DNA from 2 places in the Arsenicicoccus sp. oral taxon 190 genome. Region 2 is predicted to be linked to the other one. Evidence: riboswitches for the same ligand, from Rfam matches in the RefSeq annotation. Region 2 holds a riboswitch; the other holds the start of a gene.

Region 1 (9,169 bases), 850 kb from region 2:
CCGGCGCGGAGCAGCGCGGTGAGGGCTGGCTCGGCACACTGTCGCTGCACCTGCGCGCTCAGGCCGGTGCCGAGCCGCTCGACGACACCCGGGTCACGCTCGACGGGGTCGCGCTCCCCGCCTCCTGGTCCCCGGCCGAGGACGGCGTCCAGCACCTGCGCCTGCGCCACGAGGGGCGCCACGCCGCGCTGTGGTGGCCGCACACGCACGGCGAGCCCACCCTGCACCACCTGCGCGTCGAGGTGGCCGGCGAGACCGTGCTGGACCGACGGGTCGGCTGGTCCCGCACCGAGGCTCGCCGCGACGACGGCCGCTTCGCGCTGGTCGTCAACGGCGTCGACGTCTTCGTCCGGGGCGCCGTGTGGACGATGACCGACCCCCGGGGCTGGGTCAGCGACCGCGGGCAGGTCGCCCGGGACCTCGACGCGCTCGCAGGCGCCGGCCTCAACCTCCTGCGGGTCCCCGGGACCGGCACCTACGCCGACGACGTGCTGCGCGAGCTCGCGGCCGAGCGGGGCCTGCTCGTCTGGCAGGACGCCATGCTCGCGACCTTCGACCCGCCGGAGGACCCGGCCTGGCTGGCCGAGCTGGAGGCCGAGCTGGTCGACCAGCTGACGCCCTGGCAGGGGTGGCCGCACCTCGCGGTGGTCTGCGGCGGGACCGAGACCGAGCAGCAACCCACGCTGCTGGGGCTGCCCGCCTCCCGCCGTCGCATGACCGCCGTCCACGACCTGCTCCCGCGCCTCGCGCGCGAGCTGGCGCCGGGCGCCGTCCACGTCACCTCCAGCCCCTCCGGCGGCCCCCGGCCCGTCAGCCTCCAGCACGGGGTCAGCCACTACTTCGGGGTCGGCGCCTACCAGCGACCGCTGGAGGACGCCCGCACCGCGCCGGTGTCCTTCGCCTCGGAGGCGCTGGCGTTCGGCATACCGCCGGAGGCGTCCGGCCTGGACGCCCTGGGAGCCCCCGACGACCGAGGGCCCGGCTCGGACTGGCGGCGCGCCGCGCCCCACGACCGGGGCGCCGGCTGGGACTTCGTGGACGTCACCGACCACTACGTGCCGGCCGTCGCGGACCCCGCCCGGGTCCACGCCGACCGCGACGAGCAGGAGCGCTGGGAGGACCTGCAGCGGCTGGCCGCGACCACCGCCATCACCCAGACCTTTGCCGTGTGGCGCTCCTCGCTCACCCCGACCGCGGGCGGCATCGTCCTCGCCCACCGGGACCTGGCGCCCGGGCCCGGGTGGGGCTTGCTCGACGCCGCGGGCGCCCCCAAGGCCCCGCTGCTGGCGCTGCGGGACGTGCTGGCCCCGGTCGCCCTGCTGCTCGTGGACCGCGGGCTCGACGGCATCGTGCTCGAGGCCGTCAACGACACCTCCGAACCCGTCTCCGGCACGCTCCTCCTGGCCGCGCAGGACCGGCACGGCTCCACCGTCCTCGACGCCACCCGGGAGCTCGCGGTGCCGCCGCGCGGCCGGGTCCAGGTGGAGGTGGAGGAGGAGCTCGGGGGCTTCCGGGACCTCGGGTGGAGCTGGCGATTCGCGCCCGAGCCGGCCTACTCGCTGCTGCGTGCCACCTGGCGCACGGCCCACGGGGACGTCACCGCCGCCCGGCTCCTCGTTCCCGTCCCCACGGGCAGCGCCGAGCCCGACCTCAGCGCCGTGGCCCGGCGCCACGGACCTGCCGTCCACGTCGACGTGACCGCGATCGGCCCCGGGGTCGCGGGCGTCCACGCCCACCTGCCCGGGTGGCGCGCCGACACGGGCTGGTGGCCGCTCGCCCAGGGTGACACCCGCCGGCTGGTGCTGCGCCCCGAGCGCCCCGACAACCCCGACAACCCCGACAAGCCAGACAACCATGGCGGCCCGCGCCCGGCGAGCGTGGTCGTGGCGAGCCTCACCGGCGCCCCGCTGCGGGTGCCGGTCGAGGCGGACCGGGACACCGACTAGGCTGTGCCGCGTGCCCTGCCGCCGCCGAGCGGGTCGGGCTGTCGACAGAAGGCGAAAGGACCCTGAAGGTGCCTGCTTCCCAGCGCGTGCTCACCGGCACGATGGTCGTGGTGGTCGCCGCCACCGGACTCCTCTCCGCGTGCGACGAGCGCGCCGAGTCGCGAGCCGCGGCGATCGTCGACGGTCAGACGATCCTCGAGTCGGATGTGCAGAAGGCCACCCGGGAGTTCAACACGGGGTCCAGCCAGGCGACGCAGCCGGTCCAGCCGTCCAACGTCGTGAGCCTGCTGACCTACGGTCACTTCGTGCTCCCGGCCATGCAGCAGGCCGGCAAGGGCATCTCCGACGACATGGCCAAGAAGTACCTCGACAAGATCGACGACCCGAGCCCGGCCACGCTGGCCTTCGTGAAGTCGGCCGTCGCGCTCAACAACATGGACGACGCGACCCGGACCAAGGTCGCCGAGGAGCTCCGCGGCGCGTCGATCAAGCTCAACCCGCGCTACGGCACCTTCGACCCCAAGGCGCTGGAGATCAAGCCCGAGGCGCGCAACTGGCTGGTCGCCGACGCGACCGCGACCACCGCCCCCGGCGCCCCCTGACCCGCCCGCGATGACCGGCACCGCGCCCGTCGGGCCGACCCCGCGCGGCGCGCGACTCCTCGAGCTGGTCCAGGTCATGGACCGGTTGCGCTCGCCCGGCGGCTGCCCCTGGGACGCCGAGCAGACGCACGAGACGCTGGCGCCGTATGCCGTCGAGGAGGCCCACGAGCTGGCCGACGCGATCGCGTCCGGCGACCGGGCCCACCTCGTGGAGGAGCTCGGGGACGTGCTGCTGCAGGTGGTCTTCCACGCCCGCGTCGGCCAGGAGCACCCCGACACCCCCTTCGACGTCGACGACGTGGCGGCGGGGATCATCGCCAAGCTCGAGCGGCGCCACCCGCACGTCTTCGCCGACACCGTGGTGTCCGGCGCCGCCGACGTGGAGGCCAACTGGGAGACCATCAAGGCCGCGGAGAAGCCCCACCGCTCCGGGGTCCTCGACGGCGTCCCCGCCTCGCTGCCCGCCCTGGCCCTCGCCGGCAAGCTCGCCTCCCGGCTGGAGCGGTCCGGCCGCGGCCACCTGGTCGCTGACGCCGCCGACGCCGCGACCGACGCGACCGGTGCGCCCGGTGAGGACCTGGGCGCGGCGCTGCTGGCCCTGGTGCTGCAGGCCCGCGCCCGGGGCATCGACCCCGAGCAGGCGCTGCGGGCGACCGTCCGCGACGTCGCCGCCGCGGCCGACCGCCCCACCTGAGCGGCGGCCAGGTCGGCACACGGCCCGGCTGCGGGCGCCCGATCGGCATACGGCCCGGACCGTCCACGGGTCGGACGTCGGCTCGGTTCACCCGCCACCGGCGGCGTGCGCCCCCAGGGTCACGGGATAGGCTCGAGACGCACCGTAGACATCGATCAGGAGAGTTCTTGTGGCCAACATCGAAGCAGTAGGCGCACGCGAGATCCTCGACTCGCGCGGCAACCCCACCGTCGAGGTGGAGGTGGCCCTCGAGGACGGCACCATCGCCCGCGCGGCCGTCCCCTCCGGCGCCTCCACCGGCGCCTTCGAGGCCGTGGAGCGGCGCGACGGCGACAAGGGTCGCTACCTGGGCAAGGGCGTCGAGGACGCCGTCAACGCGGTCCTGGACGAGATCGCCCCGCGGGTCCTGGGCTACGAGGCCACCGAGCAGCGCCTCGTCGACGCCGAGATGATCGCCCTCGACGGCACCGACAACAAGGGCTCCCTCGGCGCCAACGCCATCCTGGGCGTCTCGCTCGCCGTGGCCAAGGCCGCCGCCGAGTCCGCCGGCCTGCCGCTGTTCCGCTACGTCGGCGGCCCCAACGCCCACGTCCTGCCGGTCCCGATGATGAACATCCTCAACGGCGGGTCCCACGCGGACTCCAACGTCGACATCCAGGAGTTCATGATCGCCCCCATCGGCGCGCCCTCCTTCAAGGAGGCGCTGCGCTGGGGCGCCGAGGTCTACCACGCCCTCAAGTCCGTGCTCAAGGAGCGCGGCCTGGCCACCGGTCTCGGCGACGAGGGCGGCTTCGCCCCCAACCTCGAGTCCAACCGCGCCGCGCTGGACCTCATCCTCGACGCGATCCGCGCGGCCGGCTACGAGCCCGGCAAGGACATCGCGCTGGCGCTGGACGTCGCGGCCTCGGAGTTCTTCCAGGACGGCTCCTACGCCTTCGAGGGCGGCACCAAGTCGGCCGACGAGATGATCTCCTACTACGCCGAGCTCGTCGCGGCCTACCCGCTGGTGTCGATCGAGGACCCGCTCAACGAGGACGACTGGGAGGGCTGGAAGGCCATCACCGAGCAGCTCGGTGACAAGGTCCAGCTGGTCGGCGACGACCTCTTCGTCACCAACCCCGAGCGCCTCCAGCGCGGCATCGCCAGCGACACCGCCAACGCGCTGCTGGTCAAGGTCAACCAGATCGGCTCGCTCACCGAGACGCTCGACGCGGTCGACCTGGCCCAGCGCAACGGCTACCGCTGCATGATGTCCCACCGCTCCGGCGAGACCGAGGACGTCACCATCGCCGACCTGGCCGTCGCCACCAACTGCGGCCAGATCAAGACCGGCGCCCCGGCCCGCTCCGAGCGCGTGGCTAAGTACAACCAGCTGCTGCGCATCGAGGAGGAGCTCGACGACGCCGCGGTCTACGCCGGTGCGGGCGCGTTCCCGCGGTTCAAGGGCGCCAACGCCTAGTCTGGGGTCCATGCCGTCCAGCAGCTCCCGAGGAGGGACGCCCCGCACCGCGAGGCGTCCCTCCTCCGGTGCTGCCCCCGGGGCGTCGCGGCGACCTGCCGGGGCCTCCGGCCAGGCCCGCCGCCCCGGCACCAGCCCCCGCCGGACCTCCTCGGCCGGCGAGAGCGGGGCCGGTGGAGGCAGCGGAGGCGGTAGCGGCCGGCGGATGCGCCCGGCGACGCTGCGGCGGCTGGCCGGGCTCGCCGCCATCGTCGTGATGCTCGCGATCATGCTGGTGCCGACGCTGCGCCGATACCTCGAGCAGCGCGACCAGATCACGTCGCTGCAGCGGTCCATCGTCGAGCAGCAGCGGCAGGTCCAGGACCTGTCCGCCGAGCGCGCCCGGTGGGACGACCAGGCGTATGTCGAGCAGCAGATCCGCGCCCGGCTGCACTTCGTCAAGCCGGGGGAGACCAGCTACACCGTGCTCGACCCCGACAGCGGTCGCAGCACCTCGGTGGACGCCAAGGTGGTGGGCGTGGACCTCGCGTCGCAGGACCTGCCGTGGTACGGCCAGGTGTGGTCCTCCCTCGACTCCGCCGACCGGCTCGGCGCGGCACCGGGAGCCACGACGTCGCCCGGCTCCACCCCGCACATCCAGAACACCCAGCCCGCACCCGCCACCTCCACCCCGTCCGCGCGGCCGGGCGCGACCAGCCCCACCAGCCGCCGCTGACCACCCCTCGCCGGGCGGACAGCCGCTGCCCCGACGCGCGGCGGGCCCGGCGGCATACGGACCCCACCTCGCGGGTCGGAAGGAGCACCCCGCCGTGACCAGCAGCGAGGCCACCCCGCCCGAGGGGCTCACCCCCGACGACGCCCAGGCCGTGCAGGCGCAGCTGGGCCGGTCCTCCCGCGGCGTCGTCGAGGTCGCCCACCGCTGCCCCTGCGGGCGACCCGACGTGCTGCGCACCCGACCCCGGCTGCCCGACGGCACGCCCTTCCCGACGACCTACTACGCCACCTGCCCGCGGCTCACCGGCGCGCTGTCCACCCTGGAGGCCGCGGGGGTCATGCGCGAGATGACCGCGCGGCTGCAGGACGATGAGCAGCTCGCGGCCGCCCATGCCCAGGCGCACGAGGCCTACCTCGCCGACCGGGCCGAGCTCGGCTCCGTCCCCGAGATCGAGGGCGTCTCCGCCGGGGGGATGCCCACCCGCGTCAAGTGCCTCCACGTCCTCGCCGCCCACGCCCTCGCCGCCGGCCCGGGGGTCAACCCGCTGGGGGACGAGGCGGTGGCGGCGGTGGGGCAGTGGTGGTCCCCGGGCCTGTGCGTCGTCGAGACCGAGGACGGCTGGCAGCGTCGATGAGCCCGGGCGCTGCTCACCGGGTCGCGGCGATCGACTGCGGCACCAACTCGATCCGCCTGCTGGTCGCCGACGTCGACCCGGCCACCCGCGCGATCCACGACGTGACCCGCCGCATGGAGGTGGTGCGGCTGGGCGAGGGCGTCGACCGCACCGGTCGCATCAGCGACGCCGCGATGGCGCGGGCGCTCGCCCGGTGCGAGGAGTATGCCGAGGACTGCCACCGTCTCGGCGTCGAGCGGGCCCGGTTCGTCGCCACCTCGGCGTCGCGGGACGCCAGCAACGCCGCCGACTTCGCGGCCGGGGTGCAGGGGGCGTTCCGTGACCTCGACCTGTCGCCGGAGGTCGTGAGCGGCGCCGAGGAGGCCGAGCTGTCCTTCCTCGGGGCCACCGGGGACCTCGCCGCGGCCGGGGTGCCGGGCCCCTACCTCGTCGTCGACGTCGGCGGCGGCTCCACCGAGCTGGTGCGCGGCACCACCCACGTGGAGGCCGCCCGCTCGGTCGACATGGGCTGCGTGCGCTTCACCGAGCGCCACCTGCACCACGACCCGCCCACCTCCGAGGAGGTCGCCGCGGCGCTCGCCGACGTCGACGCCCACCTCGAGGAGGCCCTCGCCACCGTCCCCCTCGCCGGGGTGCGCACGCTGGTCGGGGTGGCCGGCACCGTCACCACCGTCGCCGCCCACGTCCTGCGGCTGCCGCACTACGACTCCGGGGTCATCCACCTGTCGCAGGCGCGTGCCGAGGAGATCGGGCGCGCCTGCGAGGACCTGGTGCGGATGCCCCGGGAGCAGATCGCCGCGCTCGGCTTCATGCACCCCGGCCGGGTCGACGTCATCGCCGCCGGGGCGCTGCTGTGGGGCCGCGTGGTGGAGCGCGTCGTCGCCGCGGGGGCCGACCCCGTGGTCGTGGTCTCCGAGCGGGACATCCTCGACGGCGTCTGCCTCGGGCTCGCCGCACCCTGAGGGTGACGCCGGTCCGGGCTCGTCCGCCGGACCGCGGCCCGGGACCGCCCGCTCAGCGCCTAGACTGTCGCCAGCACGTGCTCCGGGGTCGGTGCAATTCCGAGCCGGCGGTGACAGTCCGCGACCCGACCACCTCTCGAGGTGGGCGGTTGACCTGGTGAAACTCCAGGACCGACGGTGAAAGTCCGGATGGGAGGCAGCACGCGGCGTCGACGTGGCGTCGGCCGGGACGATCGTCCTGCCCGACCCCGCGCGGGCGCGCGTCCGTCGACCGACGGTGACCCCGGACGCGGCATACGTGGCCTGGAGTCGACCGGAGGTGAGGATGAGCCGCCCACGCAGCCGCGGCCTGCTCGCGCCGCTGGTCCTCGGTGCCGTCCTGCTGGTGGCCTGGCAGCTGACCGTGTCCTTCTCCGGGCTGCCCGGCTTCGTGCTGCCCGGTCCCGGAGAGGTGCTCGCCCGGCTGGCGGGGATGCTCTCCGGGTCGACGGTCTGGCCCTACGTCGGCCTCACGCTCGCCGAGGCCGTCGGCGGCTGCGCCCTCGGCGCCGCCGTCGCGCTGCCGCTCGCCGTGCTCGTCCACCGGTCGAGCTGGGCCAACGCCGCGATCACGCCCTTCCTCGGCGCGACGCAGGCCATCCCCGCCATCGCCCTCGCCCCGCTGCTCGTGCTCTGGGTCGGCTACGGCTTCACCGCGATCGTCACGCTGTGCTCGCTGATGGTGTTCTTCCCGATCCTCATCTCCTCGGTCGTCGGGCTCGTCCACGTGCCCCAGGAGGTCGTCGACGCCGCGCGCATCGACGGCGCGGGCGGCTGGGACCTGCTGCGCCACGTCGAGGCGCCGCTCGCGCTGCCCAACGTCCTCGCCGGGATCCGCAACGGCTTCACCCTGTCCATCACCGGCGCCGTCGTGGGGGAGATGGTCATGGGCGGCCAGGGCCTCGGGACGCTCCTCACCCTGCAGCGCGACGCCGTCGACACGGCAGGGATGTTCGCGGTGATCGGGATGCTCTGTGCCATCGCCGCGACGGCATACGTGCTGCTGCAGGTCGTGGAGCGACGCTCCACCATCGTCGCGGACGTCCGCGACACCCCGCGGGGCTGACCCCCGCCACCCATCCATCCACCGAGAGGACCACCCCCCGTGACCATCAGCCGCCGATCGTTCCTCACGGCCGCCGGACTCGCCTCCGTCGTCGCCCTGTCCGCGTGCGGCGGCGGGGACGGCGCGGTCGTCCGCAGCAGCGGCGCGAGCGCCTCCGCTGGGGGTGGGGGCGGGGGCGGCCGCGCGACGGTGGGCCTCAGCTACATCCCCAACGTGCAGTTCGCGCCGTGGTACATCGGCATTAAGGAGGGCTACTTCAGCCGCCGCGGGGTCGATGTGTCGGTGCGGCACCACGGCACCCAGGAGGGGCTCTTCACCGCGCTGACCTCCGGCCAGGAGGACCTCCTCATCGCCGGCGGCGACGAGCTCGTCGAGGCGCGCGCCAAGGGCCTGGACCTCGTGGCGGTCGCCTCCTACTACCGCACGTACCCCGTCGAGCTGGTCGTGCCCGAGTCCTCGCCCATCCGGACGGCTGCGGACCTGCGAGGACGTCGCCTCGGCGTGCCCGGCCGGTATGGCGCCTCCTGGCTCGGGGCCCTGGCGGCCTTCAAGGACGCGGGGATCTCCGCCGACGACGTATCGGTCACCGAGATCGGCTACACCTCCCAGGCCGCGCTGGCGACCGGCAAGGTCGACGCCGTGACCGGGTTCAGCAACAACGACACGGTGCAGATGCGGCTGGCCGGGCTGAAGGTGCGGTCCGTCCCGCTGACGCGCTCGGGCTCCGTGCCGCTGGTGTCGATCTCGCTGGTGACCACGCGGGCCTACCTCGAGGCGCACCCGGACACCGTGAGGTCGGTCGCCGACGGGATGCTCGACGGCATCCAGACCATGAAGGACGACCCGGACCGGGCGATGAAGGACTCCGCGGCGTTCGTGCCCAACCTGGGGGAGGAGAAGGCCGCCACGACGGCCCGGGCCACCCTGAAGGCCACGACCGCCGTCATGCTCGGGCCGGGCGGCACGGTCACCGGCAAGCTGGTGCCGAGCCAGTGGCAGGCGATGTCGACCTTCATGCGCTCGCAGGGCCTGATCACGCGGGACGTCCCCGC
Region 2 (9,169 bases):
GGTGAGCCGTGTCCGGCCATGTCATGCCTCCTGGGCGAGCTGGTGGGTGGGGGAGGTCGCCGGGAGCAGGTGTCCCAGGCGGTCGCGCTTGGTGCGCAGGTAGCGTTCGTTGTCGGGGTTGGCGCCGACGTGGCTGGGCTCGACCGTGACGACGTCGAGGCCGGCGGCGCGGACCGCGTCGGCCTTGCCCGGGTTGTTGGTCAGCAGCCGCACCCGCCTGATGGCGAGGTCGTGCAGGATCGCCGCGCCCGCCGCGAAGTCCCGGGCGTCGACCGGCAGCCCCAGCAGCTCCTGCGCCTCGACGGTGTCGGCCCCGAGGTCCTGCTCGCGGTAGGCCGCCAGCTTGCCCAGCAGCCCCACCCCGCGCCCCTCGTGCCCACGCAGGTAGACCACGGCGCCGCCCTCGGCCGCGACCCGCGCCAGCGCGTGCTCGAGCTGCGGCCCGCAGTCGCACCGCAGGCTCCCGAACGCGTCGCCCGTCAGGCACTCGGAGTGCACCCGCACCAACGGCGCCTCGCCCAGGCCCCGCGGACTCACCAGCGCCAGGTGCTCGGCTCCGGTCAGCTCGTCGCGATAGCCGTATGCCGCGAACCGCCCGTGCCGCGTCGGCACCACGGTCCGGGCCTGCCGGCGCACCCGGTCGTGGGCCTGACGGTGGCGGACGAGCGCGGCGATGGTGACCACCGGCAGGTCGTGCTCGGCGGCGAGGGCGAAGACCGCTGGTGCGCGCATCATCTCGCCGCTGTCGTGGACGAGCTCGCCGATCGCGCCGACGGGGGACAGGCCCGCCAGGCGGCACAGGTCGACGGCGGCCTCGGTGTGGCCGCGGCGCACCAGCACCCCGCCGTCGCGGGCTCGCAGCGGGACGACGTGCCCGGGCCGGACGAGGTCGTGGGGGAGCGCGGCGGGGTCGGCGAGGGCGTGCAGGGTCGTGGCCCGGTCGGTCGCGCTGATGCCGGTGGTGACACCGCGGGCGGCGTCCACGGTGACGGTGTAGGCGGTGCGCAGCGAGTCTTCGTTGCGCGTCACCATGAGCGGCAGGTCGAGCCGGTCCGCCCACGCCTCGGGCATCGGCGCGCACAGGTATCCGCTGGTGTGCCGGATCGTCCAGGCCAGCCAGGACGGGGTGACGGTCTGCGCGGCCAGCACGACGTCACCCTCGTCCTCACGGTCGACGTCGTCGAGGACCAGCACGGGTCGGCCCTCCCGCAGCGCGTCCAGGGCGTCCTCGACGGGTGACTCGGTGAACATCAGCGTCCTCTCGGTCCGGGGGCGGTCGACATGGTGATGCGGACGTCCCCGTCGAGGACGGCGACGTCGGTCGTGGTGAGGCGGCGCGCCTCCTCGATGGTGGCGATGCCGAGGTCGGTGACGGCGGGGGTGCCGGCGCCGAGCAGGGCGGGTGCGACATACGCGATCACCCGGTCGACGACGCCGGCGCGCAGCCAGGCGGCCGCGACGGTCGGGCCGCCCTCCAGCCAGACGTGGCGGACCCGGTGCTCGTGCAGGGTCGCGAGCACCAGCGCAGGGTCGCGGTGCCGGATCCGCAGGGTGGGTGCACCGTCGTCGAGCACCCTTGCGTCGGCGGGGATCTCGCGCTCACCGACGACGACGCGCAACGGCTGGCGCTCGGCGAGGGACCCGTCCGCCGCCCGCACCGTGAGCCGCGGGTCGTCGCGCAGGACCGTGCCGGTGCCGACGACGACGGCACCGGCGGTGGCCCGCAGCCGGTGCACGTCGGCGCGGGCGGTCTCCCCGGTGATCCAGCAGCTGGAGCCGTCGGCGGCGGCCGAGCGTCCGTCCAGGGTGGCTGCGAGCTTCCACGTCACGAGGGGGCGCCCGTGGGTCACCGCGTGGCAGAAGCCGTCGTTGAGGTTGGTGGCCTCGGCCAGCGGCACCAGCTCCGTCGTGATGCCCGCCCGGGCGAGGGTGTCCGCCCCGCCGGTCGCGATGGGGTCCGGGTCGGGCATGGCGTAGACGACCCGGGCGATCTCGGCCGCCACGAGCGCCTCGGCGCACGGTCCGGTCCGGCCGGTGTGGTTGCACGGCTCCAAGGACACGTATGCCGTGCCCCCCGCCAGGTCGTGCCCGGCGGCTCGCGCCGCCGCGAGGGCGGCCAGCTCGGCGTGCGGCGTCCCCGAGCCGCGGTGCCACCCCTCGCCCGCGACCTCGCCGTGGCGGTCCACGACCACGCACCCGACCCGCGGGTTGGGGTCGGCGGCCGGGCCGCGGACGGCCAGCGCGACGGTGCGTCGGAGCAGCAGCAGGTCGCGCTGGTGCTGGTCGTCGGACATCGGGTCCCTCTCGCTCGTCTCGCTCGTCGCTGCTGCCGTGGCCTGTGCAGGCTCCGGGGACGACGGCGAGGGGCGAGCCGGCGGCCGAGGCGGCATACGGCACCGCCGACCGCAGGACGACCCTGCGTCGAGGCACCCCTGGGCAGGGGAACCTCTCGCGCTGCCTCCCATCCGGACTTTCACCGTCGGTCCTGGAGTTCCACCAGGTCAACCGACCACCTCGAGAGGTGGTCGGGTCGCGGGCTGTCACCGCCGGCTCGGAATTGCACCGACCCCGGAGCGCGTACGCCCGAGTCTGCCACAGCCGCCTGGGACGGAGCTCGGCGTGGCCGCCGCGCCGTCTCGCGGGCAGCACCTCATGGCGGGCTCGCACCCGCTCTGACCTGCGAAAATGTCACCCCTACCCCTTTCCCTGCCGCCCCGGGAGAGGTATCCTGGGACCAGGTCCCGCGGTGGGGCGTTGTGGTTGGGGAGGGGAGGTCTCAGATGATCATCGACACCTGTGCTCTCGGTCTGCCCGACGTCGTCGTCGAGGCGCTCGAGACGATCCTGGCGGCCGCCACCGACACACCCCCCGCGAGCACGCGCGGGGCGCCCGACGAGGCGCGGGAGGCGAAGGCTCTCGCGCGGGTCGTGGCGGCGCACCGGCTGACCGGCTACCTGCACGCCGTGGCGATCACCGCGCACGCCGCGCTCCAGGAGAGTGTGGCCGCCGACGTGAGCGCGCACGCGGGACCCGAACCGTCCCCGACCCGCGCCGCCAGGGCATTTGCCGAGGGCCACCGCGTGGCCAACGCCGAGATCGTGACGGCGACCGGCCTCGGCCTGCACGAGGTCCAGCGACGATCCCGGCTGGCGGCGGCACCGGGGGAGTTCCTGGGGGCCGTGCTCAGCGCGCTGTCCCGCGGCCGCACCACGCTCGAGCGGGCCACCTGGGTGCGGGACGAGACCGACGGCCTGACCGACCCGGCCGCGGCCCGCGTCCTGGGCGCGGTGCTCGCCCCCAAGAGGGGGTTCGCCGCCGACGACCTGTCCGCCGCCGCCACGCTCAGCCACGCGGGTTTTCGCGCCCGGTTGCGCCGGCACGTGGTGCACGAGACCTCACGCGAGCGCACCGCCGAGCAGGAGCGCCGACGGCGCCTCGAGAGCCGAGACCTGTGGACCGGCGTCGACGACCACGGCGTGGCGCGGCTCGGCCTGAGCGGCCATCCCGACCAGGTGGCGGCAGCAAGGGCTCGCATCGAGCAGCTCGCCCGGGCCGCGAAGCACAACGGCGACGAACGCCGGCTCTCACAGCTGCGGGCGGACATCGCGCTCGCCCTGCTCACGCACGGCGTCACCGTGCCCGGTGACCTGTCGGACGCCGCCAGCTCGGCGCACGAGCCCCACGTCCCTCCCAGGACCTGGCCTGCTCCAGCCGCAGGCACGCGTCCCGACGACAGGGAGGTACCCGGCCCTGCCCCGGCATCCCCGGCCGCCCGGGGCTCCGGCGGTCCGCCTGTGGGAGACGGCGCCACGCCGTACGGCTACGACCCGGGTGCACCGTTCGCCAACCTCGTGCAGGAGGCGGGGGACGCGGCGTGGCGTCGGAGCGAGCAGGAACGTGCCGAGGCCGCCCGCCACGCAGCGGAGGAGATCAGCCGCACCGCCGCCGCCCTCGCCACCACCAGAGCACCGGCCCGGGTCGACCTGCGGATGGACCTGCTCACCCTCCTGGGTCTGCGGGACGACCCCGGCCACCTGGCGGGCGTCGGCCCGATCCCGGCGGCCCTCGCGAGGGAGATCGCGCTCCGCCCCGACAGCACCTGGCACCGCCTGGTCCACGACCCCGTCACCGGCACGTTGTTCGAGCGGAGCAGCAAGACCTACGTGCCGACACCCACCATGCGGGCCGACGTGATGGCCCGCGACGTCACGTGCCGCCTGCCCGGCTGCACCCGTCCAGCCGAGCTGTGCGACCTCGACCACGTCACCCCCTACCCGGAGGGTCCGACGAGCCCCGCCAACCTCGTGACGCTGTGCCGCTACCACCACCAGCTCAAGACGCGGGGCCACTGGCACTACGAGCTGGACGCCGACGGGCGGCTGCACGTGACCACCCGGACGGGCCAGCACCTGGACGGCGCACCCCACGAGCACCGCGACGCACCTCGGGACGCACCTCGCGACGCACCTCGCGTCGAACCCGGCGATCCCCCTTCCCACGCCGCCTGACGCGCCGGGCAGCCGGAACGATCCGATGCCACCCATCGGCGTCGCGCGTCAGGCCGACCCCCATCCGCGCCGTCGAGCCGGTGCCGGACTGACCGGGAGGCTCGTCAGTCGAGCAGCCGCTCGATCGTGGCCGGCAGGTCGGTGAGCGACGCGATGACCGCCCCGGCCCCGGCCTCGCGCAGGGCCCGCGTGTCGTGCGCCCCGGAGACGACAGCGACGCCGGTCACGCCGGCGAGCGAGGCAGCGTGCATGTCGGCCACGTGGTCGCCGACGTAGAACGCCGCGTCCTCCTCCCGCAGGGGGATCGCCTTCTGCTCCCCGAAGTGGTCGCCGTAGTAGGCGTCCACGAGGTCCCCGAGCCCCGCGTCGGCGAGGGCCACCTCGACCACGGGGTGGTGCTTCGCCGACACCACCACGACGCGGAAGCCGTTGTCCCGCAACCACTCCAGTGCCGCCCGGGCGCCCGGCATCGGCCCCGCCTGCCCCGGGCGCTCGACGTCGTACGCGTGCCGGTAGTGCGGGACGAACGCGGCCGGGTCCACGCCGGGGGCGACGTGCCGCAGGATCTCCTCCAGCGGGTAGCCGAACCACGGCGTGAACGCCGACGGGGCCACGTCGGCCAGCCGCATCGCTCGGAAGGCCGAACGGAAGGACTCCACGATGCGTTCGGTGGAGTCAACGAGGGTCTGGTCGAGGTCGAAGCCGACGGTGCGGGTCGTCATACGCTGATCATCGCGCACCCGATCGACGGAGGACCAATGCTGCAGACCGACCTGCCCGGCGACTGGTGGAAGGACGCCGTCGTCTACCAGGTGTACCCGAAGTCCTTCCAGGACAGCGACGGCGACGGCATCGGGGATCTGCGCGGCATCATCGACCGGCTCGACCACCTGCAGCGGCTCGGCGTGGACGTGATCTGGCTCAGCCCCGTCTACCGCTCGCCGATGGACGACAACGGCTACGACATCAGCGACTACGAGGACGTCGACCCCGTGTTCGGGACGATGGCGGATCTGACCGAGCTCGTCGAGCGGGCGCACGACGCCGGCATACGGCTGGTCATGGACCTGGTCGTCAACCACACCAGCGACGAGCACCCGTGGTTCGTGGAGAGCCGGTCCAGCCGCGAGAGCCCCAAGCGGGACTGGTACCTCTGGCGCGACGAGCCCAACAACTGGGAGTCCTTCTTCTCCGGCTCCGCGTGGGCGTTCGACGAGGCGACGGGGCAGTACTACCTGCACCTCTTCTCCCGCAAGCAGCCGGACCTCAACTGGGACAACCCCGAGGTCCGGCAGGCGGTCTGCGCCATGATGCGGCGCTGGATGGACCGGGGGATCGACGGCTTCCGGATGGACGTCATCAACCTCATCTCCAAGACGCCGGGGCTGCCCGACGGCGAGCAGGCCGAGGGCGCCGAGCTCGGCAACGGCTTCCCGCTCGTGGCGTGCGGCCCGCGGCTGGAGGACTACCTGCAGGAGATGCACCGCGAGGTCTTCGCGGATCACCCGCGCGCCTACCTGACGGTGGGGGAGATGCCAGGGGTGACGATCGAGCAGGCGCGGGACTACACCGACCCCGCCCGGCGCGAGGTCGACATGGTCTTCCAGTTCGAGCACGTCGACCTCGACGGCGGGCCGGGCGGGAAGTTCGACGTCCAGCCGCTCACCATGCCCCGGGTCCGGCAGTCGCTGATGGCCTGGCAGGTGGGGCTCGCCGAGACCGGCTGGAACTCGCTCTACTGGGACAACCACGACCAGCCGCGCGCGGTGTCGCGCTTCGGCGACGACGATCCCGTATGGCGCGTCCGGTCCGCCAAGACCCTGGCCACCGTCCTGCACCTGCTGCGCGGCACGCCCTACGTCTACCAGGGCGAGGAGCTCGGGATGACCAACATGCCCTTCGCCGGCCTCGAGGACCTGCGCGACATCGAGTCGCTCAACTACTACCGGGCGGCGCGCGAGCGCGGCGTGGCGCCGGAGGTGCTGCTGGCCGGCATCCGGGCCAAGGGCCGCGACAACGCCCGCACCCCGGTCCAGTGGGACGGCTCGCCGCACGCCGGCTTCACGACGGGGACGCCGTGGATCGCGGTCAACCCCAACCACGTCGAGATCAACGCGGCCGCGCAGGTCGAGGACCCCGAGTCGGTCTTCGCGCACTACCGGCGGCTGATCGCGTTGCGGCACACCGAGCCGGTCGTCTCGCGCGGTGGGATCGAGCCGGTCGCCATGGAGCACCCGGACCTGTGGGCCTACACGCGGTCGAGCGACGGCACGCAGCTGCTGGTCCTGGCGTCGTTCACCCGCGAGCCGCTGGCCGTGCCGGAGGAGCTGCTCGACGGGTGGCAGGACGCCGAGGTGGTGATCGCCACCAGCGACACCGCTCTCTGCGACGGCGTGCTGGCGGGCTGGGAGTCCGTCGTCCTGCGCCGGGCCGGACGGCGCTAGGTGACACCGCTGGGCTGCACCGCCGGGTGACGCCAGCAGGCCCGCACCCCCGTCGTGGGGGTGCGGGCCTGGCGGCATACGTGCCTGGTCGCGTGGTCCGGCTCGGCCGGGGTCACTCCACCCGGTCGACGGCGAAGGTGTTGCAGGCCTGCAGGCTGCCCTTGGAGTAGCCGGTCATGAACCACCGCTGCCGGGCCTGGGACGAGCCGTGCGTCCACGACTCGGGGTTGACCTGGCCGGAGCCCATCGAGGACTGGATGTGGTCGTCGCCGACGGCCTTGGCGGCCGACAGCGCGGAGTTGATGTCCTGCTGGGTCAGCGGCTTGAGGAAGGGCTTGCCGTTCTTGCCGGGGACGGTTGAGGCGTCCTTGGCCCACATGCCGGCCAGGCAGTCCGCCATGAGCTCGACCCGCACCCCACCGGACTGCGGGCCCTGCGGGTCCTGCTGCGCCTTCTGCAGGAGGCCGAGCTGGTTCTGGATGTGGTGGCCATACTCGTGGGCCACGACGTACTCCTGCGCCAGCGCGCCGTCGTCCGCGCCGAACTGCTTGGTCAGCAGGTTGAAGAAGGAGGCGTCGATGTAGACCTTGCGGTCGGTGGGGCAGTAGAACGGGCCGACCTGGTTGGAGGCGGTGCCGCAGGCGGACTGCTCGCGCCCCTGGTAGAGGCTGGTCTTGGCGTTCGCGTAGTTGCGCCCCGCCTGCTCCGGGAAGACCTTGGCCCAGTACGCCTGCACCGAGTTGACGGTGCCCACCACGCGGCACTCGACGTCGCTGTTGGCGTCGGCGCCGGTCTTGCAGCGCTCGAGGTCCTGCTGGCCCTGGGACTGGTTCTGCGCACCCGAGTCGGTGGGGAGGGAGGCGTTGCCCCCGCCGCACATCTGCAGCAGCAGCACGACCAGCAGACCGAGGAGCCCGAGGCCACCACCGCCACCGATGATCATGCCGCCGGGGCTCATCCCCCCACCTCCGCCTCGCTCGACCTGGCTGGTGTCGAGCTGGGCGTCGTCGTTGAAGCTCATCCTTGCTCCTGACTCGTGCTGGGCGGGCGCCCTGACGTGGGACATCGCGGTGGAGACGCCCCGAAACCTGCCCGTAGACTAACCCGGTTGCCTCGCTGGCCGAGGCGAACTGGCGGCGATTGTCGCGCGTCAACCACCCACCTGCACCCCACCTCACCCGAAGGGCCTTGCCACGTGATCGCCGCGACGGACATCGAGCTGCGCGCGGGGGCGCGCATCCTCATCGAGAGCGCGACCTTCCGGGTCGGCCCGGGCGACCGGATCGGTCTGGTCGGGCGCAACGGAGCGGGCAAGACGACGCTGACCAAGGTGCTGGCGGGGGAGGGACAGCCCGCGGGCGGCGCCGTCACCCGGTCCGGCACCGTCGGATACCTGCCGCAGGACCCCCGCACCGGTGACCTGACGGTCCTGGCCCGCGACCGGATCCTGTCCGCCCGCGGCCTGGACGTCCTCGTCCGCAAGCTGCGTGAGACCGAGGGCGCCATGGCGAGCGCGGACCCGGAGACGCACGAGGCGGCGATGGAGCGCTATCCCAAGCTGCAGGCGCGCTTCGAGGCGGCAGGGGGGTATGCCGCGGAGTCCGAGGCCGCCACCATCGCGTCGGCCCTGGGCCTGGACCAGCGGATCCTGGGGCAGCCGTTGTCGACCCTGTCCGGCGGCCAGCGGCGGCGCGTCGAGCTGTCGCGAATCCTCTTCTCCGGCAACGAGACCCTGCTGCTCGACGAGCCCACCAACCACCTGGATGCCGACTCGATCGTCTGGCTGCGGGACTACCTCAAGACCTACAAGGGTGGCCTGATCGTCATCAGCCACGACGTCGACCTGCTCGACCAGGTGGTCAACAAGGTCTTCCACCTCGACGCCAACCGGGCCACCATCGACCAGTACACCCTGGGCTGGAAGGCCTACCTCGCCCAGCGGGAGACCGACGAGAAGCGCCGCCGCCGCGAGCGCGCCAACGCCGAGAAGAAGGCGTCCACGCTGCTCGCGCAGGCCGCCAAGATGGGCGCCAAGGCGACCAAGGCGACCGCCGCGCACAACATGGCGCGACGTGCGGAGAAGATGCTGGGCGGTCTCGAGGCCGAGCGGGCGCAGGACAAGGTGGCGCACCTGCGCTTCCCGGACCCCGCGCCGTGCGGCAAGACCCCGCTCATGGCGCGCGGCCTGTCCCGGTCCTACGGCTCGCTGGAGGTCTT

The links. A riboswitch is a leader RNA that binds a small molecule or an ion and turns the genes downstream of it on or off. The one in region 2 is predicted to bind FMN.
Region 1: linked by a shared signal. The riboswitch ahead of ADJ73_RS00495 (ABC transporter permease) and the one ahead of ribD (bifunctional diaminohydroxyphosphoribosylaminopyrimidine deaminase/5-amino-6-(5-phosphoribosylamino)uracil reductase RibD) in region 2 are both predicted to bind FMN.

Annotation. Positions count from the first base shown of each region.
Region 1 covers NZ_CP012070.1:102,162-111,330, reverse strand. Annotated here, with positions in the region: gene ADJ73_RS00530 (glycosyl hydrolase 2 galactose-binding domain-containing protein) at 1-1,946, shown strand, start outside; gene ADJ73_RS00525 (hypothetical protein) at 2,015-2,548, shown strand; gene ADJ73_RS00520 (MazG family protein) at 2,559-3,242, shown strand; gene eno (phosphopyruvate hydratase) at 3,412-4,701, shown strand; gene ADJ73_RS00510 (FtsB family cell division protein) at 4,907-5,416, shown strand; gene ADJ73_RS00505 (DUF501 domain-containing protein) at 5,511-6,050, shown strand; gene ADJ73_RS00500 (Ppx/GppA phosphatase family protein) at 6,047-7,012, shown strand; FMN riboswitch at 7,087-7,218, shown strand; gene ADJ73_RS00495 (ABC transporter permease) at 7,338-8,117, shown strand; gene ADJ73_RS00490 (ABC transporter substrate-binding protein) at 8,157-9,169, shown strand, end outside.
Region 2 covers NZ_CP012070.1:2,775,361-2,784,529, reverse strand. Annotated here, with positions in the region: gene ribH (6,7-dimethyl-8-ribityllumazine synthase) at 1-20, opposite strand, end outside; gene ADJ73_RS12970 (bifunctional 3,4-dihydroxy-2-butanone-4-phosphate synthase/GTP cyclohydrolase II) at 22-1,251, opposite strand; gene ribD (bifunctional diaminohydroxyphosphoribosylaminopyrimidine deaminase/5-amino-6-(5-phosphoribosylamino)uracil reductase RibD) at 1,251-2,294, opposite strand; FMN riboswitch at 2,449-2,580, opposite strand; gene ADJ73_RS12960 (HNH endonuclease signature motif containing protein) at 2,781-4,508, shown strand; gene ADJ73_RS12955 (HAD family hydrolase) at 4,613-5,230, opposite strand; gene ADJ73_RS12950 (alpha-glucosidase) at 5,267-6,952, shown strand; gene ypfJ (KPN_02809 family neutral zinc metallopeptidase) at 7,065-7,973, opposite strand; gene ADJ73_RS12940 (ABC-F family ATP-binding cassette domain-containing protein) at 8,148-9,169, shown strand, end outside.